3 regions of the Pseudomonas kielensis genome follow, and region 1 is predicted to be linked to each of the others. Evidence: predicted binding sites of a transcription regulator. Region 1 holds the regulator's gene; each other region holds the start of a gene.

What was found. The regulator sigma-54, encoded in region 1, starts transcription at its own class of promoters, with help from an activator protein. The targets are predictions, from matches to a motif close to ANTGGCATNNANNTTGCTNT.
Region 2: the regulator sigma-54 is predicted to act here: its motif matches at 990-1,009, upstream of Q1W70_RS19135 (CmpA/NrtA family ABC transporter substrate-binding protein).
Region 3: the regulator sigma-54 is predicted to act here: its motif matches at 1,414-1,433, upstream of Q1W70_RS03020 (flagellar basal body rod protein FlgF).

Annotation. Positions count from the first base shown of each region.
Region 1 covers NZ_CP130043.1:1,198,809-1,201,057, forward strand. Annotated here, with positions in the region: gene lptB (LPS export ABC transporter ATP-binding protein) at 1-31, shown strand, start outside; gene Q1W70_RS05940 (RNA polymerase factor sigma-54) at 214-1,707, shown strand; gene hpf (ribosome hibernation-promoting factor, HPF/YfiA family) at 1,816-2,124, shown strand; gene ptsN (PTS IIA-like nitrogen regulatory protein PtsN) at 2,137-2,249, shown strand, end outside.
Region 2 covers NZ_CP130043.1:4,073,687-4,075,935, forward strand. Annotated here, with positions in the region: gene Q1W70_RS19135 (CmpA/NrtA family ABC transporter substrate-binding protein) at 1-870, opposite strand, end outside; gene Q1W70_RS19140 (quinone-dependent dihydroorotate dehydrogenase) at 1,102-2,121, shown strand.
Region 3 covers NZ_CP130043.1:582,845-585,093, forward strand. Annotated here, with positions in the region: gene flgG (flagellar basal-body rod protein FlgG) at 1-573, opposite strand, end outside; gene Q1W70_RS03020 (flagellar basal body rod protein FlgF) at 619-1,359, opposite strand; gene Q1W70_RS03025 (cytochrome c3 family protein) at 1,563-2,159, opposite strand; gene Q1W70_RS03030 (nitrate reductase cytochrome c-type subunit) at 2,169-2,249, opposite strand, start outside.

The DNA.
Region 1 (2,249 bases):
AGTGTACCTGGGCCACGAGTTCCGCCTTTAAGCAGCGAGGCGTCTGGCCTGCCGGTAGAGCGCATTGTCAATGAAAGCCTGAATATTTTTATTGTCATGACGCTCTAGGCAAACACTTCAGTTTCAGGCATATAATTTGCTTAAGTTTGGCGCTCCGGCGCCCTGTAGTGGATGGCGCACGTGCGCCGGCGAATAAGGTGTTAAGCCCCAGCCATGAAACCATCGCTAGTCTTGAGAATGGGCCAGCAGCTGACGATGACACCGCAGCTGCAACAGGCCATCCGCCTGCTCCAATTGTCGACCCTGGACCTGCAACAGGAAATCCAGGAAGCCTTGGAGTCAAATCCAATGCTCGAACGCCAGGAAGAAGGCGACGACTTCGATAACGCCGACCCTATGGCGGACAACATCGAGCACAAACCCAACACCGACGTCCAGGAACCCTCCTACCAGGAAACCGCCCCCACGGTGGATAACCTCGAGGAAGGTGAATGGAACGAACGCATTCCCAACGAACTGCCGGTCGACACCGCCTGGGAAGACGTCTACCAGACCAGCGCCAGCAGCCTGCCCAGCAACGATGACGACGAGTGGGATTTCACCACCCGCACCTCCGCCGGTGAAAGCCTGCAGAGCCACCTGCTCTGGCAATTGAACCTGGCCCCGATGTCCGACACCGATCGCCTGATCGGCGTGACCCTGATCGACTGCATCAACAATCAGGGCTACCTGGACGAAACCCTCGAGGAAATTCTCGAGGCATTCGACCCGGAACTGGACATCGAGCTGGACGAAATCGAAGCCGTCCTGCATCGCATCCAGCAATTCGAGCCCGCCGGCATCGGCGCCCGCAACCTGGGTGAGTGCCTGTTGCTGCAATTGCGCCAGCTGCCCGCCAAGACCCCTTGGCTGGCAGAGGCCAAGCGCCTGGTCAGTGATTACATCGATCTGCTCGGCAGCCGCGACTACAGCCAGTTGATGCGGCGCATGAAGCTCAAGGAAGACGAACTGCGCCAGGTCATCGAACTGGTCCAGAGCCTCAACCCGCGGCCCGGCTCGCAGATCGAGTCCAGCGAAGCCGAATACGTGGTGCCCGATGTGATCGTGCGCAAGGACAACGAACGCTGGCTGGTGGAACTGAACCAGGAGTCGGTACCGCGCTTGCGGGTCAACCCTCAGTACGCCGGTTTCGTGCGTCGCGCCGACACCAGCGCCGACAACACCTTCATGCGCAATCAGTTGCAAGAGGCACGCTGGTTCATCAAGAGCCTGCAAAGCCGCAACGAAACCCTGATGAAAGTGGCCACCCAGATCGTCGAGCACCAGCGCGGCTTTCTCGAATATGGCGACGAGGCGATGAAGCCGCTGGTCCTGCATGACATCGCCGAAGCGGTGGGCATGCACGAGTCGACGATTTCCCGGGTCACCACGCAAAAATTCATGCATACCCCGCGCGGTATCTATGAGCTGAAATACTTTTTCTCAAGCCACGTCAGCACCTCCGAAGGCGGCGAATGCTCGTCCACGGCGATCCGCGCGATCATCAAAAAACTGGTTGCCGCGGAAAATCAGAAAAAGCCGTTGAGTGACAGCAAGATCGCTGGTTTACTGGAGGCACAAGGTATTCAGGTAGCCCGTCGTACCGTCGCCAAGTACCGTGAATCCCTCGGGATCGCGCCTTCGAGCGAACGCAAGCGATTGATGTAACGGGCCACGCCACCGCGTTCCAGGGTGTTTTCGAAATCTTTCGCAGACACCCTAGTGGCAGGCAACTCGGCCTGCCGCCTTATGCACTGGCAACGAAGGAGAAGCTGTATGCAAGTCAACATCAGTGGACACCAACTGGAAGTTACCGAACCTCTGCGCACCTACATCGGCGAAAAACTCGACCGACTGGAGAGGCATTTCGACAAGATCACCAACGTGCAAGTCACGATGAATGTCGAGAAGCTGTTGCAGAAAATCGAAGCCACGCTGCATATCCCCGGCGGAGAAGTGGTCGCCAATGCCGAGCATACGGACATGTATGCCGCCATTGACCTGCTGACCGACAAGCTGGACCGTCAACTTAAAAAGCATAAGGAAAAGACCCAGAGCCTCCTCCAGGGCGCAACCGGTCGTTAACACCCCCATCCCATGATCCGACTTGAAAGCATCCTGACCCCCGGCCGTTCTTTGGTGAACGTGCCGGGCGGCAGTAAAAAACGCGCCCTCGAACAAATTGCCAACCTGATCGCCCGGGAAGTCCC
Region 2 (2,249 bases), 2.9 Mb from region 1:
CCCGTCGGCGTAATCGCCCAGCAAGCGTGGCTCAATGGTGTCCACGGGGGTGTCGAGGTAGTCGGCGGCGCTGAGCAACTGTGCGGTGCTGCGGCGGTTTTCCGGGCTTTGCTCGATGAACCGGCTGGCTTCCAGGATCGCCATCACCAGCGCCCGGGCGGTATTGGGGTATTGCTCGACGAAGGCGCGCGTGCAGCCGAGGACTTTTTCCGGGTGGTCAGGCCAGATGGCCTGGCTCGTTGCCAGGGTAAAGCCGAGGTTCTGCTGCACCGCGCTGGCGCTCCAGGGTTCGCCCACGCAAAACCCGTCGATGCGCCCGGCCTGCAAGTGCGCGACCATTTGCGGCGGTGGCACCACCACGCTGGTGACATCCTGCAGCGGGTGAATGCCCTGGCTGGCCAGCCAGTAGTACAACCACATGGCGTGGGTGCCGGTGGGGAAGGTCTGGGCAAAGGTGAGTTTTGGGCGACTTTGGTGCACGTGCCGATCCAGTGCCTCAGGACTGGTCACGCCCAGGCGTTGCAGGCCGTGGGACAGGTTGATGCTCTGCCCGTTGTGGTTCAGGCCCATGAGCACGGCCATCTCGGTGGCGGCGACGCCTCCGATGCCCAGGTGTACCGCGTACACCAGGCCATAGAGGCTATGGGCGGCGTCCAGTTCGCCGCTGGTCAGCTTGTCCCGCAGGTTGGCCCAGGATGTTTGGCGCTTGAGGTTCAAGGTCAGGCCATAAGGCTGGGCAAAGCCCTGGGTGGCGGCTACGACCACCGAGGCGCAATCGCTCAGGGCCATGAACCCCAGGTTGATTGAGGTCTTTTCCGGCGCGTCGCTGCCGTTGACCCAGGCCAGCGGGCCGACTGATGGTTCGTTCATCGGGAGTGCACCTTGCAGAAAAAAGCGTCGCCCCGGGCCCCTGTGCAAGCCAGGTCGGATGACGACGCCATGGTCGTTCGACTCATCCCGGCGTTGGCATGAGTACGGATAGGCTTCACGGTGCAAGGCATATGCCATTGCCGAGGGATTTGTACATGTGCCTCGCCTGCGACCCCGATGCCCGGCTATAATCGCCGCCTTATTTTGCCGCCGACCGAGTCAAGCCCGCCCATGTATACCCTGGCCCGCCAACTGCTGTTCAAACTCTCCCCGGAAACCTCCCACGATCTGTCCCTGGACTTGATCGGCGCGGGCGGACGCCTGGGCCTGAACGGCTTGCTGTGCAAGGCCCCGGCCCATGTGCCGGTGAATGTCATGGGCCTGGACTTCCCCAACCCGGTTGGCCTGGCTGCAGGCCTGGACAAGAATGGCGCGGCCATCGACGGTTTTGCCCAGCTTGGTTTCGGGTTTGTCGAAATCGGCACCGTCACCCCGCGCCCGCAACCGGGTAACCCCAAACCACGGATTTTCCGCTTGCCGCAAGCCGAGGCGATCATCAATCGCATGGGGTTCAACAACCTCGGCGTCGATCATCTGCTGGCCCGGGTTGCCGCGGCCAAGTACAAGGGCGTGCTGGGGATCAACATCGGCAAGAACTTCGACACCCCGGTCGAGCGTGCGGTGGACGACTACCTGATCTGCCTGGACAAGGTCTACGCCCACGCCAGCTATGTCACGGTCAACGTCAGCTCGCCGAACACCCCGGGCCTGCGCAGCCTGCAGTTCGGTGATTCGCTCAAGCAACTGCTCGCCGACCTGGCCACGCGCCGCGCCGAACTGGCCCTGCGACATGGCAAGCATGTGCCCCTGGCGATCAAGATTGCCCCGGACATGACGGACGAAGAAACCGCCCAGGTGGCGCAGGCGCTGATCGAAACCGGTATGGACGCGGTCATCGCCACCAACACCACCCTGAGCCGGGTGGGCGTCGAAGGCATGGAGCACGGGGACGAGATGGGTGGCCTGTCGGGCGCCCCGGTGCGTGAGAAGAGCACCCACACGGTCAAGGTGCTGGCGGCGGAACTGGCAGGGCGCTTGCCGATCATCGCGGCGGGCGGGATCACCGAAGGACGGCACGCGGCTGAGAAAATCGCCGCGGGTGCCAGCCTGGTGCAGATCTACTCGGGCTTCATCTACAAGGGCCCGGCGCTGATCCGTGAATCGGTCGACGCCATCGCCGCCCTGCGCTGATACCGCGCCTGTTTACGACGGCTACGCCGCCGAACGCAGGCTGCGCCAGCGGCTACAGACAGGAATAAAAAAGGGCTCCTCAAGGGAGCCCCTGGGCCGAAGCCCGCCGTCCGGAGAGGACGTGCATG
Region 3 (2,249 bases), 620 kb from region 1:
CAGGTTGTTGCCGGTGGCCTGCAGGCCGGCCGGGTTGATGAAGTCGGCGGTTTGCAGGTTGCCGATCACCTGGGCGGCCGGGTTGCCGGCGATGGTGATCGACACGGTGCCGTCGCGGCCCACGGTGAAGGTCTGGGCTTCGGCGGGGATGACAATGGCCGGCTCCAGGGCATAGCCGCTGGCGGTCACGATCTGGCCGTTGGAGTCCAGGTGAAAGGTCCCGTCACGGGTGTAGGAGGTCGTCCCGTCCGGCTGCAGGACCTGGAAAAAGCCACGACCGTCGATGGCCATGTCCAGCGGCTGCTCGGTGGTTTGCAGGCTGCCGGCGGTGAAGTTTTTCTGGGTGCCGACGATGCGCACACCGGTACCCAATTGCAGGCCCGACGGCAGTTCGCTGTCCTGGGTCGACTGGGCACCCGGCTGGCGCTTGATCTGGTACAGCAGGTCCTGGAACTCGGCACGGTCACGCTTGAAGCCCGTGGTCGAGACGTTGGCCAGGTTGTTGGAAATGGTCGTCAGGTTGGTGTCCTGGGCGGACAGGCCTGTTTTGGCAACCCATAGAGCCGGAAGCATTCGATTCTCCTCGTGCGCCTGTTTTACGGCGCGACGTTCTGATAATTAGCTGATCTGCAAGACCCGAGCCATGGCCTGGTCGTCTTCTTTGGCGGTGTTCATCATTTTGACGTGCAGCTCAAACTGCTTGGCCAGGGCCAGCACCGAGGTCATTTCTTCCACCGCGTTGACGTTGCTCGACTCCAGGAAACCCGACACCAGCTGCACGTTGGCATCGGCCGGCGCGGGCTGGCCGTCCTTGGTGTGGATCGAACCGTCGAGGCCCTTGGTCATGTTCTTCAGGTCCGGGTTGACCAGCTTGATGCGGTCGACTTCGGCCATCACGCGCGGGCCTTCACCCATGGCGCGGATACTGATGGTGCCGTCCTGGCCGACTTCGATCTTCTGCTCGGGCGGCACGGCAATCGGCCCGCCATTGCCCATCACCGGCATGCCGTTGCCGGCACGCAGCACACCCAGGGCATCGACATTCAGGCTGCCGGTGCGCACATAACTTTCGTTGCCGTCGGGGTTCTGCACGGCAATCCAGCCGTTGCCGCTGACCGCCACGTCGAGGTCACGCCCGGTTTCCACCAGCGAGCCCGGACTGAAGTCGGTGGCCGGACGTTCGGACAGGGCAAAGGCCCGCGCCGGAAAGCTGTCGCCAAACACCGGCATCGACCGCGCCTGCTCCAGGTCTTTCTGGAAACCGTTGGTGGAGATGTTGGCCAGGTTGTTGGCATGGGCCTTTTGCGCCAGCGCGTTCTGGCTGGCGCCGGTCATGGCCACATAAAGGTACTTGTCCACAGTCTTTCCTCTGCATGCCGGACGTTTGCCGCCCACTGCTGTACTGGCAAGGCTTTAGCAATTTGCAGACCAACTTGCGCGCAGAGGCCCCAGGTCCTTTAAACACAGGACTTGGGTCGATCCAGAGGAAGAAGATGGCAGACGGCAGAGACGAAAAACCGGCGCGCTTATGCCGCTTTACGGCAATGCGCCGGACAGGAGGGCTACCAACCCTTGACGCCGCTCATGTCGGGCAGCTTGTGGGCGATGCCTTTGTGGCAGTCGATGCAGGTCGCCTCGCCGCTGGCCAGGGACGTGGAGTGCATGTTGGCGGCGCGCTTGCCCTGGCGGGTGAAATCCATGAACTCGAAGTTGTGACAATTGCGGCACTCGCGAGAGTCGTTGGCCTTGAGGCGGGCCCACTCGTGCTCGGCCAGTTCGCGGCGCATGCCGAGAAACTTCTCGCGGGTGTTGATGGTGCCGAACACCTTGCCCCAGACCTCTTTTGACGCCTGCATCTTGCGCGCGATCTTGTGGGTCCACTCGTGCGGTACGTGGCAGTCGGGACAGGTGGCGCGCACCCCTGAGCGGTTGGTGTAGTGAATGGTTTCCTGCAGCTCGACAAACACGTTGTCGCGCATTTCATGGCAGGAGATGCAGAACTTCTCGGTATTGGTCGCCTCCAGCGCGGTGTTGAATCCGCCCCAGAAAATCACCCCGGCAATAAACCCGCCGAGTGTCAGGAACCCCAGGCTGTAGTGAACGCTGGGGCGACGCAGGATCTGCCAGTAGTCTTTGAACAGTACCCACAATGACTTCATGACCACTCCTCAGGGTTTCTGCTTGCGGTTGATTTCGTCTTGCAGCACCTGGTCAATGTTCTTGAAGCTGTTGTTGATCAACGGCTTCAC